2 linked regions of the Pelodictyon luteolum DSM 273 genome follow. The main gene of each other region encodes a partner of the protein of the gene in region 2 in a complex. Links are inferred from orthologs where the notes say so. Each region holds a gene or a part of one and is shown on either strand. Other genes may lie near its edges.

Region 1 (5,163 bases), 1.5 Mb from region 2 along the record:
GAGGCGCTGCTGATCGAGCCGGACAAGGCTCTCCTGGTCTATGAGGTTGTAAAGGCCTGCGTAGCCGTTGGGAATGACGAAGAGTTCAAGGCCTTTCGCTTCTGCCATGAGGGCAGCGCCTTTCAGGACCGCGTTGAGTCCACCGCAGTCGCCGCCGCTCGTTAGAATGCCAATTTTTTTCACCGTATCGATCTCCTTGTGTCTCTTTAGGGGTGGATTATGATGCCCTGATTTATGTATACTGTGATGTGATCTGCCAATGCCGTATTTCCATTGGCCGGTGTTGCTGTACTGCAGTCAAAATAGATTTTTTGTGTGATTTTTCAACGCTAATTCTCCCATGGACTGGACCGATCTCTTCAGGATTGCCTGGGTGCATCTCAGGGAGCGGAAGCGCCAGACGTTCCTGACCGCTCTTGGTGTGGCAGTGGGTTCGGCCATGCTTGTGACGACCATTTCCGTTGCGAAGGGATCCTCGGCCAATGTGATCTCGAAAGTGATCGACACGGTGCCGAACGTGGTTGTCCGTGCCGAGCGGGTGAGGGTTGCTGTTCCCGACAACGTCATTTCTCCGAGGCCGGGCCGGGTGTCGATGGTGGTGAAGAATGTGACACCCGACCGCCCTCTGGTCATCAAGGACTATCTGGGCGTGGTTCAGGGCATTTCCCGGGAGAAAGGCCTGAAGGAGATCTCACCATTTGTTGAAAGCAGGGTCATCGCCCGAAACCGGAGCCGGTTCACTCCCTGCGTGGTGAAGGGCGTGGTTCCTTCGCTTGAGGCGGGCATTGCCGGCCTTGAAAAGAATCTTCTGGAGCCGAATGCCCTCGGCGAACTTGCCTATACTTCTGATGGCATCATTCTCGGAGATCTTCTTGCTGCAAAACTTCACGCATCCCATGGCGACCGGATCGTGCTTGTGAACCGCGATGGCCGCGAGTTTTCGGCTACGGTTGTAGGGCGCTTCAGCAGCGGGTTCAATGCAAAAGATGAGCGGGAGGCGTTTGTGAACCTGCCGCTCGCCCGGCGGATGGAGGATGTTGCGCCGAACGCCGTGACAGGCATCGGCCTTTCGGTGGAGGATGTGGAGCGGGCGTCGGTAACGGCGGCTGCCGTCCAGGCTGCAACAGGCTACCGGAGCGAAAGCTGGGATGAGACCAACCGCAACGTGATTGATTTCTACAACCGCAACGCGGCCATCACCCTCGTCCTCGTGGGGTTCGTCTTCATCGTTGCCGGTCTCGGGGTGTCGTCGGTGATGACCACTGTGGTGCTGCAGAAGGTGAAAGACATCGCCATCATGCGTTCAATGGGAGTGCAGGCGGGCTCTGTCACCGGAATCTTCATGCTCGAGGGGCTCATGATCGGCATTCTCGGTGTCCTGGTCGGAAGCCCGCTCGGTCATGTGATCTGCCATTTCGTTTCTTCCATCCGCTTTGCGGCGACAACGGCCGGGGTGCTGAAGGCGGATCGGATCAATATTCTGGAAACCCCCGATGCGCATCTTCTGGTGATTGCCTTCGGCATCTTCATCGCGGTCCTTTCTTCAATAAGCCCTGCACGCAAGGCTACCCGGTACATGCCGGTGCAGGTCCTTCGCGGAGAAGTCTGAAGCTGAGCCGGCAACCTTTGCCGGGCAGTGCCTCAGAGGGTTTCGATGATGCAGACGGCGTGGGCGGCAGCGCCCTCTTCACGGCCGATATAGCCGAGTTTTTCGTTGGTGGTCGCCTTCACGGACACAAGGGAAGTGTCAATATCAAGGCAACGGGCGATGTTGCGGCGCATGTCGGCGACGTAGGGGGCGATTTTCGGGGCTTCGAGCAGCAGCATGGCATCGACATTGACCGTCCTGTACCCGTTTTTCGTCAGAAGCCTGCCGACATGCTTCAGGAGAATCATGCTGTCGATGTCCTTGTACTCTGCGCTGGTATTGGGGAAGTGCAGGCCGATATCTCCGAGTGCAGCTGCTCCTAGAAGCGCGTCGCTGACGGCGTGGAGGAGCACGTCGGCATCACTGTGCCCTTCAAGTCCTTTCGGGGAGGGAATGTCGACGCCGCCGACGATGAGTTTGCGGCCTTCAGCAAAGGGGTGTACATCGATACCGATTCCAATACGCATGACGCTTCGGGGTTTTGTTGGTGTTGCAGCTGACCTTTAAGATAGGATAAATCGGTGAATATCAGAACCCTTGCCGGGGATTGGTTTTTCCCGCCGGTGACGTACATTTAATAACACGGGCTTTTCTGAAACCTATCCCTCCGATGAAGGGTCCCATGAGCATGTCCCGCTTGTCCCGACTTCAGCGTTTTTTCTGGATCGCATCCGGCACGCCGATCGAGATCATAGAAAAATATCCCACCGAGCACAGCAAGTACACGGGCATCGGCGCAACGATTTTCTTTACGGCCCTTTTTGCCGCCCTTTCCGGCGGCTACGCACTCTTTTTTGTCTTTTCCGGCAACCCTCTTGGCTCCCTCTGGGCGTTGCTGTTCGGGGTGGTGTGGGGACTTGCCATTTTCAATCTCGACCGCTACATCGTTTCAAGCATCAAGAAGACCTCGAAAGGGCTGAGGCAGTTCTATCAGGCCTCTCCGCGGCTTGTGTTTGCCGTGCTTATCGCCATCGTCATCGCCCGTCCGCTTGAGTTGAAGATTTTCGACAAGGAGATACGTGCCCGCCTTGAGGAAAAGTACCTGGCGGCCGAGCGGGCGCAGATTGCGGGGGTGCAGGATGCCTTTATGGCGAAATACGGCATGGAGGCCGGACAGCTGCAGCGGTTCCAGGGGGAGTACGATGCACTTTCCAGGGACGTGGACCGGTTGCGGGAGGAACTGAAACTGGAGGTGTTCGGCAGAAGCAGCAGCACGACATCCGGTGTTCCGGGCTACGGCACCTACGCAAAGAACAAGGAAGATGTAGTGCAGGCAAAGCAGCAGCGCCTGGCATTCCTTGCGGTGCAGGTCATCCGCCTCGAGGAGTATCTCGACAGCCGGAAACAGGCCGAAGGGCTCAACAGCCAGATGATGCTTTCTGAAGGAGAGTTTGCCAGGAAAGCCTCAACCGCCGGATTTGCAGACCGCAACTGGGCCCTTGGGGAGCTGGCCCACTCGGGGGACGACGCCAGCCGCTCATCTGCCAATGCCATAGCGTTCATCACCATGCTCTTCATCGCGCTTGAGTGCGCCCCTTTGATCGTGAAGCTGCTCAGCGATGCCGGCCCCTCGGATGTCGACGTCAGTGAAACGGAGTCACGAATCATCGCCCAGCTCACCAACACCGCGTTTCTTTCCAAGAACCGCATCATCCGCCAGTACCGGATCATGGGGTCCAAAACCGGCGGCAGGCGGCGGAGCCGGTTTCTCTCCACCCGCCAGGGCATGCGTCTGTAGGGAGCTCTGTTGGAGCCCTTTCAACCGGTGACGAGGCTGCCGCGGAAGGCTTCCATGGATGGTGCGCCGGGCGCACAGAAGAACGCCTCCATCGCCGTGGCGATCTTTTCGCCGATATCGGGCTGAACGAAGTTCATGGTGCCGATCTGCACTGCGCCGGCACCAGCCACAAGGAACTCCATGGCATCGTCGAACGAGGCGATGCCGCCCATGCCGACAATAGGGATGGATACGGCATTGTTGACCTCCCATACCTTTGCGAGGGCAACCGGCTTGATTGCCGGTCCCGAGAGGCCACCTGTCACGTTTTTAAGGAGCGGTCTGCGCTTTTTCCAGTCGATGGCCATTCCCACCAGCGTATTGATCAGCGATACGGAGTCTGCTCCGGCTTTTTCGGCCGCAATGGCGATGGCGCTGATTGATGTCACATTCGGCGTGAGCTTGATCATGAGGTGGCGACCTGTGATGCTCCTGAGTTCGGTGACGATTTCGCGGGTGGCATCGGGGCTGACCCCCATGATCATGCACTCTCCCTTCACGTTCGGGCAGGAGAGGTTGATCTCATACCCGTCAAGGCCGGGGACGGCGTCGAGGCGCGATACGACTTCGGCGTACTCGTCGATCGAGCGCCCGGCGATGTTGACGACGATCGCGGTGCCGAGTGTTTGGAGGAATGGGACTTTTTCAGAGATGAACCGGTCGATGCCGACGTTTGCCAGCCCGATTGCGTTGATCATGCCCGAAGGGGTTTCGGCGATGCGCTGCGGCGGATTGCCTGCACGCGCTTCAAGCGAGATGGCTTTGGTGACAATGCCGCCGATTTTGGACAGATCGGTGAGCCGGCAGAGCTCCTCGCCGTATGATACCGTGCCCGATGCGAGCATGACGGGGGATTTTAGGGAGAGGCCCCGACCGAGGTCGATGGCGGCCGCTGTTGCATGTTTGTTCGCCATGTCGTGCTGTTTCTGGTTGATGCCGGTTACCTGCGCAGAACACAAAAGGGGCTGCCGGTTCATGTGCCGGCAGCCCCCCTGTTTCCTGTTCCGTTCAGCTGCCCCGTGAGGCACAGCTCATTTCCCTTCTTTCGTCAGGTAGTACTGGTTTGCGTAGTCGCGGACCATGCGGTGGGTGTTGTATTCCGGTGCGATGGTGGCGATGGCGTTGCGGATTTTCTTGATCCAGCGGGTCGGGATGTTGTTGGCATTCCGTTCGTAGAATGTCGGCAGGATCTGGTTTTCCAGTACCTGGTACATCTGCTCTGCGTCGAAACGGTCCTGCTCTTCGTAGTTCTCGAAGGTTTCGCCGTGTCCGATCGACCAGCCGTTTTCGCCGTTGTATGCTTCGGGCCACCAACCGTCAAGTACGCTGAAGTTCAGTCCGCCGTGCAGGACGGTTTTTTCACCCGAGGTGCCGCTGGCTTCCATCGGCCGCACCGGGTTGTTCAGCCAGATGTCGACGCCCGAGACCATGCGCTTTGCCACGCCGAGGTTGTAGTTTTCCAGGAAGATGACCTTGCCGGTGAACTGCGGACGGCGGGAGTGCTCGACGATCTGGCGGATGAAGTCCTTGCCGGCGTCGTCGTGCGGATGCGCTTTACCTGCAAATACGATCTGCAGAGGCATTTTCGGGTTGTTGATGATCCTGTTCAGGCGGTCAAGGTCGCTGAAGATCATCGGGGCACGCTTGTAGGTTGCAAAGCGGCGTGCGAATCCGATGGTGAGGATGTCGGGAGAGAGCGTGTTCTTGTCCGAGCGCATCGCATCGTACTGGTTGTAGC
Region 2 (7,636 bases):
CATCTTGCCGATGGAACCAAGCACGCCGTCGTTGCGTACCGCTGTCTTGATGGCCGTCATGACGAAACGCTCTGCCTGGGGGTTGCCCGCAATGTTTGCCACCAGTTCATTGACCGCCGTCAGCACGGTGGCTACATCACCCGGCACGTGCTGCAGATCTTTCATCACCTGGTCACGGAGCTTGAAGGGAGCCTCGCCGACAAGGTCCTTGATGGACCCGGCAATCCGTTTCAGCGAAGCAGGATCAGTCGGCAGCATGTTCTCGAGTCCGCCAAAGGGACCCGACGGCTGATTGGCACCTCTGCCCTGCTGTCCGCGTGGCGAGCCCTGTCCCGGCTGCTGTCCCGGAAGTGCCTCGCCCGGAGGATAGCCGATCGAGGCCTTGTACTGCTCAAGAAGATCCTGGCCGTAGCCGATTGAACTGTCCTGCTGGGAGGGAGAGGGCGCATCAAGGGCGATGGTGAACTGGCGGGGAATGCAGATGCTTCGGCCTGCGTCAAGCAGGCGGTGGGCGATGGCGTCGGGAACGGGCTTGCGGAACCCGGTGCCGAGATGTTCCTCGATGACCGACTCCATGACCGTATGCATACGGATGATAAGCTCAGCCTCCTGGATTTCGACCATGTCGAATATCACATAGACCGGTTCCTTCTCCTCCCTGCGGATCTTGAGGTTGAGGGTGGCGAAAGCGCTGTCCTTGTTGCGGCTGTTCACTGTGACTGCGCTGAGCTCGAAGCGGTCAAGATAGTCCTTCGATGCGCCACGCGCCCAGAGATATACCGCACGGTCGGAGTATATAAGGTAGTCCTGGAAGGCTATGTTGCCGACCCGTTCCTGATGGGATTCATAGAAAACCCCGTCAAAGAAGGCGATGGGCTGTTCCCCCTCGCCGAGAAGCTGCTTCTGAAAGAATTCCGTGACATCGGCAAGTTCCGTCTGTCCGGACACATATAATGAGATGTTGGCCATTTACCCGGGTCCGATCACGTTACACGGTTATCGACAAGTCTGCATTGAAACCTTTAAAATAGAAAAACTAATGGAATTTACGCAACAGCACCTTCACCCGAGATGCAATGGAAAAACGGGTGCATAAATGAATGAAACCGGAAGGGTAAGCGGGGTGACTTGACGGGCTGCGGAAAAGGGTTGGAGCGGACAAAAAAAAGGCAGTGTACAGCCTATGGCCGACACTGCCCTCGAAAGAAACACATCGTGTGTGCTTACTTTGCGAACTTCGACTCGACAGCCTTGGAAGGCACGGCATAACCCGAAACCTCAGGTGAAGAACCGCGGAGGCTTGTACCGCCGCCCATGCTGCCATAAGCGTTGCGGTTGATCCTCATGGTACCTTTACCAAGCGAATCGAACAGCATGCCGACAGTTTCCCAATGCCCCTCAACCATGACCTCAAAAATGCGGCCGGCTGCGGCAAGGATATCAGTAAATACTCCTCCACCACTCATAATTCCTCCTTATGGAATTTTATTATTGGAAATACACCTACTTACTAGAATATGAAAACTTTAATTCAATTTAAAGCAATCGGCTAAAAAATACAAAAAGATTTTCAGCAGCGCGCTGAGCTCTTATTTCTTGCCTGTCTGCTTCTGGAACGAGCCGGTGATGTTCTTGACAGCTTCGGAAGCGCTGACACCTGCATCGCCGATGGCCTTGGCTGCGTTGTCGGTCACGTTCTCGACGTTCTTCACAGCATCGCTGTAAAGGTCACCGGCCGAACGGGATACGTCCTTCACGGTGATGGCGACGCGGTCGATGGTCTCGCCGACTACTCCGCCGGTACGGCCGAGGAGGCTGCCGACTCCGGTTGCATCAAGCAGGGAACCAACGGTGCCCGAAACCGTCTCGACCACGGTGCCTGCGAGCTCCAGGCCGCCGACGACGGCGCTCTGACCGGTAAGCAGTGCACTTTCGGCAAGAAAGGTGAGGCGGTCGGTGAACTCAAGTTCCTTGAAATCCTTGCGGAGTTTCTGGTAGGACTCTGACATATCTTCCTCCTGTTAAGCGGGTCTTCCCGCGATTGTGGTTTATGGTCTGTACTCTTAAAAACTAAGGAAAAAACTCCCTCAAAGCAAACCGCTCAGGCCATCAGGCCTTGTTGCTGTACTGCTTGTCCGTCTGGTGTCGGCCCTGATGGTTGAGGTCGAACGGGATGTGCAGCCACTTGTCCCGGAACACCGCGTCACCGGGCTCAAGGCCGGTGAGGCTGATGGGCAGGGTGATGATTTTGCGCTGGCTGCCGATCTGCACGTAGAGCTCGTCGCCGGTGACCCAGACGTCGATGTCGCCGGGATTGGCGAACATGAGCTTCAGCTGCACTTCGTAAATGTCGCCGTTGCGCACGAACTTGATCGGCGGTTCGTCGTACATGAGGTCGCTGGGATCGGTGTCGCCGTACATGTCATGTGCGAACTGCTCGAGGGCTTTCAGGCCGACGATCTCCTGTTCGTACATACGGAGCTTGGTCACCGGCAGGGGGGAGAATCCTTCTTCGATCTCGCCGAGGTATTTCTGCTGGATGGCTTTCCAGTTCTCAAGGTATCCGCTGTCCTCATTGGTATCGAGCAGGCGGTTGACCAGCACCATATCAACCTTGAACCCGTAGAGGTTCAGGTAGGTCAGGGCGCGCATGGTCTCCTTGATCGACATCTTCTCGGCATTCATGACAAGGCGTACTGTCGACTTCACATTGTCGGTCAGGATTTCGCGGATATCCTCAAGTTCGTCGAACACCTGGTCGACCGACTCGATGGCATCTTCCGGCGGTATGTAGTATGCAATGCGGTCCGACATCTTCGAGAGCGGCTTGCTCAGGGGGCGGACAATGTACTTGTTGACGTTCTTGACGGCCTTCATGCCCCAGGAGAGGGTATCGGGCAGGGAGAGCAGGCGGAGGGTCTCGCCGGTCGGGGCGGTATCGAGCACGAGGACATCGTATAGACCGGAGGACTTGTAACGTTTGATGCGCAGGAGCGAGAAGATCTCTTCCATGCCGGGAAGGATGGTCATCTCGTCGGCCATGACGCCCGAAACGCCCTGGGCCATGAATATTCTTGTATAGTACTTCTGGACGGACTGCCAGTTCTGCTTAAGATCGACATACGGATTCACCTCAATCGCATGCAGATTCTCTTTTATTTTGGTCGGCTCTGCGCCGAGCGGCAGATTGAATGAATCTGAAAGACTGTGTGCCGGATCCGTTGAGAGCACGAGGGTACGGTATCCCAGTTCTGCCAGCCTGACTGCTGTTGCCGCCGATACGCTGGTCTTTCCGACACCGCCCTTACCCGTAAATGTTAGAATTCGCATGAACCGGACATTGGTATTGATGGATGAAAATCAAAGATTGAAAGATATAACTCTCAAAGGACTCTGCAAAAGATATGGAGAAGATACTTCCCCGCTGGCGGGGCTTGCAAATGTTGACGCCCCTGCATTAATTACCCTTCTAAGATGACAAGCACCGACTGCGGACGACAGGCCGTCCGCCAACTGAAACCGAACCCCGCCATGCCCCGAGAGAGCTCAATCACCGACATCAGGGCGACCGTTGCCGCATCGCGGCGTATCAGCCGCGACGTCACCCTCATCACCCTCGACTGCCCCCAAATCTCCCTCACCGCGGAGCCCGGGAACTTCGTCAACGTCCGGGTGAACGATACCACCCAGCCGCTCCTCCGCCGCCCGTTCTCGATCCACGACGCCGGAGACGGCCAAGTCAAGCTGATGGTCAAGGAGATCGGCAAGGGTACTGAAATATTCTGCCGATGTGCTGCCGGCACAGAGTTGTCGGTGCTCGGCCCGCTCGGCAACAGCTTCAGCACCGGAGCAGAAGGCTACGATACCGCCGTCCTCGTGTCGGGCGGGATCGGCACCGCCCCGATGCGCTTTCTGGAAAAACGCCTTGCCGCCATGGGGAAAAAAGTCGTGAACCTCATCGGAGGGCGCACTAAAGACGATCTCCTCCCGGAAGGCCTCACCGGATGCCGGTTCGCCACCGACGATGGATCGGAAGGGTTCCACGGCACGGTGCTTGCGCTTCTGGAGTCCCTCGTTCCCTCACTCACGGCGGAAGGCACCCCGAGGATATTCGCATGCGGACCCACCCCGATGCTGCGGGCGGTGGCCCGATTCTCCAGGGAAGCAGGCATTGCTTCTGAAGTCTCGCTCGAGTCGGTCATGGGATGCGGGTTCGGGATCTGCTACGGTTGCAGCGTGGAGGTCAGCGCACCCGACGGCGGGACAAAAACCATCCTTCTCTGCCGGGAGGGTCCGGTCATCGACGGCGGGCGCATGGTCTGAGGGGCAACCGCACTTTGCATTCTGCAGTAAATGCGCCGTATGGCTATGTTATCCGGAATGAGACTCGTATACTGCACTATATAATAAAAAGCCCCCCGACTCCAGACAGCACCCGGGGGCTCCGGGAACACCAAACCATTCAATCCAACCCAAAACACGGGGAACAATCATTATGGCAAGAGGACTGAATAAAGTAATGCTCATCGGCAACCTCGGCAACGACCCCGAGCTCCGCACCATTCCCTCGGGCCAGACCGTGGCCAACTTCACCCTGGCAACCTCTGAAAGCTTCAAGGACAGCAGCGGCGCCATGCAGGAACGGACCGAATGGCACCGCATCGTGGCATGGGGGCGGCTTGCCGAAATCTGCGGCCAGTACCTCAAGAAAGGCCGTCAGGTCTATGTTGAGGGACGCATCCAGACGAGAAGCTGGGACGACCAGAAAACCGGCGAGAAAAAATACGCGACCGACATCGTCGTCACCGACATGCAGATGCTCGGCGGCATGCGTGAGGGCGGCAGCGGATACGGCGATGGCGGACAGCAGAGCTACAGCCCGCCCCAGCAGCCTGCACGGCAGCAGGGCCCGCAGGACGCTCCTCCTCCCCAGACGGCACCATCGGCTCCGATGATCGAAAACGACAAGGACGACCTGCCGTTCTGAACCCGAAACCAACCCCCGACCGCCCCGCCGGCAGCCGACAGCGGCCTCCGGCGGAGGCATCACGCAGCAGATGGAAACACTGAAGAAGAACATCCTTGCCGGCAGCCTTTCGCCGGTCTATTTTTTTCACGGACCCGAAAGCTTCCTGAAGGAGGAGTTCACGGCGCTCATCCGGAGCACGGCGTTTCCTGACGAAGCGGAGGCGGCGGCCAACACACACATCCTCTACGGACCCGACATAACTCCCGGCGAACTCGTCGCCCGTGCCTCCGAGTACCCGATGTTCACCCCGCGCCAGCTCATCGTCGTCCGCCAGTTCGACAAGATCAAGAAGCCGGTAGGCAAGGACCAGCAGAAACAGCATGAGATGAAGTTTGCCGGCTACATGAAAAACCCGGCGGAGTTCACCATCCTCGTCTTCGACGCCGAACAGCTGGACAAAAAGGATGTGGACAAACCGCCCTACAGCCTCCTGAAATCGTTCCGGCACGACTTCCCCCTCCTGAAAACCCCCGACCTGTTCGCGGCCGCACGCGCCCATGAGGCGGGATGGGAGTTCGACCCGGAAGCGCTGAAGGCATTCACTGCTTACATACAGCCATCTTCGAGGGAGATCTGCCAGGAAATCGAAAAGCTGACCACCTACGCATCCTCACGCCAGGGCGAGCGACGCATCACGGCCGCAGACGTCTACGAGTGCGTCGGCATCTCGAAAACCTATAATGTCTTTGAACTGGAAAAAGCGGTAGCAGGAAGGAACCTCCGCCTCTCGAGCGGCATATCGCTGATGATCATGGAGCGCGAAGGACAGAAGGAAGGGCTCGGCAACATCGTCCGCTACCTTACCACCTTCTTCATGCGGCTGTGGAAAATAGCCCAGCCTGAAGTGCGAGCCATGCCGCAGGGCGAGATTGCAAAAGTGCTGGGCATGTACGGCAGGCAGGAGTATTTCGTCAGAAGCTACCTCTCATACGCCGGAGCCTTTTCCTCCATCCAGGCAGAACGGGCGATCACGGCCCTGAAAGACACCGATGCCGCCCTCAAGGGTCTTTCCCCTTACCCTGACGAAAAGTACCTCCTGCTCCGCCTGATGCAGCAGCTCCTCGGCTGAAAACTCCCTGACAGATACCCCGGGGGTTCAGAACGGCACCTTCACCCCCGCTTCAAGAGAGAGCCGGTAGCTCTCCATGGAGCCCGCCGAACCGAGCGCACCCGCCTTCAGCCAGTATACCGGGTCCAGCATGCCGCCGGCACGGTTCCCGACGGTGAGACTGCCGCCCCAGAGCACCGCTTCCGCTTCAGTCGAGAGCGTGACTGCGGGTAACGGGTACCGGACGGCATTCGTCGGGGAGCCATCGACCCGCACCGTTGCTTCAGCTACAAGGTACCAGCCCGGGCAGTCCGTATTGAGGGTGAGTCCAAGACCCGCCAGACCGATAAGCCCATCCTCATCCTCGACCATAAGCGGCCCTGTCGAGAGCGGCGCAAGACCGAACCCGTCCACATGGCGCCAGACCGCCTGCAGCCGGGGTGAGAGCGCGAGACCTTCCCCGAGCCCCAGCTGCAGCTCCCCCTCCGCCGACACCATACGGCTCCCGGTGGCGAGATGTTCGGGAGAGCTCATCTCATAGTTCAGTGAAAGTTCATGGTACCCGAACACCGCAGCCACTTCCAGGCGGTACGAGCGCGGCCGTACCAGAAACGCATAGATCCCGCCGGAGTAATTGGTCCCCTCAACACCGCCGGCAGGGCGGCCCCCGGTCGAAACCACGCTGGCAGACTGCGTGCCGGTGCCCCCGAACACCCCCGCTCCCCGGTAAGACTTCGCGCCGAGGGCGTACCAGAGGTCCCAGCCGAGCTGCACGAACCGGCTGGTGCCGTCAGTGAGCGTTCCGGCATCGCCGGAAAGCACTGTCCGGCTCCACGACTCACCTGCCCGGGTCCACCCCCCGCCGAACCCCGGCATAACGCCCGATGAGCCTCCGTAGGCCTTCCGGTCCGAAAAGCGCGGCACAAAATCCTCAAGCGGACCCGCAATAACCGGCATGAGCGCCTGCGCCGTCAGCGCATCATCATGAAGCCCGCTCACCCCGTAGTACCAGTCGGCCGATCCCGTAGCTTCCGCCACCACCATCACCCCGGCAACATAGGGGCCGTAATCGGTAGCATCCTGCACCACAAATGCATCGGCAGCAGCGGCAGTGTCGGTATGAATGAGCAGTGAGGGCTCGGCAGCGGCAAGCTCCGTCACCGAAGGGGCGATGGAAAGCAGCAGCGTGGTGGTACCGGAAACGGCACCAGACACCGAGAGCAGGTCCGCACTGCCGGCACCCACGTCCATGCCGACCACACCCCCTCCTGTATAGCTGCCATCCACCGTGAGGACTCCATGGGCATTACCGTCGCGGAGCTCAATAAGCCCAAGGTTCAGAAGGCTCCCCGCAATACGGTCACGGCCCCCTGCAGCGCCCGGGCGAAGGACAGCGCCCTCAAGCACCGAAACTTCACCGGAAAACGACCCTAACGCATCCATGCCGAGCGATGAGCCCGATCCTACATCAAGGTGCTCCCATCCCTGCATGGCGTCTGAGAACGACCCGCTCCATCCGCTGAACACCAGCCGGTCATCCCCCGTCCCACCGTCAAGCG

What was found.
Region 1: the proteins of PLUT_RS01365 (region 2) and PLUT_RS08260 are in contact, whole or in part, in a crystal structure (PDB 5UE9), measured with the Lactococcus lactis proteins. The link is inferred for Pelodictyon luteolum DSM 273 from one-to-one orthologs. Residues at the interface, in WP_023189152.1 of Lactococcus lactis: Leu4, Gln5, Ala47, Ser48, Met49, Leu50, Leu51, Arg52, Arg53, Met95, Leu98, Arg223, Met224, Ala225, Cys226, Ile228, Gly229, Ala230, Cys231, Tyr232, Ala233, Val235, Glu236, His237, Asn243, His244, Ala245, Lys247, Glu250; in WP_025017116.1 of Lactococcus lactis: Gly25, Phe27, Phe29, Glu32, Tyr33, Lys35, Tyr36, Lys48, Phe56, Thr60, Pro61, Arg62, Val63, Ala64, Glu65, Thr66, Ala67, Ser68, Gly69, Met70, Ile74, Gln77, Pro223, Glu251, Phe274, Ala275, Pro277, Phe278.

What each region holds. Positions count from the first base shown.
Region 1 is NC_007512.1:1,787,323-1,792,485, reverse strand. What follows is about bases 2,374-5,163. They hold PLUT_RS08260 (dihydroorotate dehydrogenase), read right to left. Parts: upstream 4,340-5,163; coding sequence 3,407-4,339; downstream 2,374-3,406. Other genes in these bases: glgP (alpha-glucan family phosphorylase), read right to left, coding at 4,457-5,163; PLUT_RS08265 (DUF4407 domain-containing protein), read left to right, coding at 2,374-3,386. In the rest of the region: PLUT_RS08280 (6-phosphofructokinase), read right to left, coding at 1-183; PLUT_RS08275 (ABC transporter permease), read left to right, coding at 341-1,609; ispF (2-C-methyl-D-erythritol 2,4-cyclodiphosphate synthase), read right to left, coding at 1,642-2,115; more of PLUT_RS08265, read left to right, coding at 2,271-2,373.
Region 2 is NC_007512.1:264,821-272,456, reverse strand. Bases 2,509-5,398 are described here. They hold PLUT_RS01365 (dihydroorotate dehydrogenase electron transfer subunit), read left to right. Parts: upstream 2,509-3,474; coding sequence 3,475-4,323; downstream 4,324-5,398. Other genes in these bases: holA (DNA polymerase III subunit delta), read left to right, coding at 5,058-5,398; PLUT_RS01360 (single-stranded DNA-binding protein), read left to right, coding at 4,496-4,987; PLUT_RS01370 (TRC40/GET3/ArsA family transport-energizing ATPase), read right to left, coding at 2,509-3,330. Also shown: PLUT_RS01385 (hypothetical protein), read right to left, coding at 1-969; PLUT_RS01380 (bacteriochlorophyll c-binding family protein), read right to left, coding at 1,224-1,466; PLUT_RS01375 (chlorosome protein C), read right to left, coding at 1,590-2,009; more of PLUT_RS01370, read right to left, coding at 2,110-2,508; more of holA, read left to right, coding at 5,399-6,098; PLUT_RS01350 (autotransporter outer membrane beta-barrel domain-containing protein), read right to left, coding at 6,126-7,636.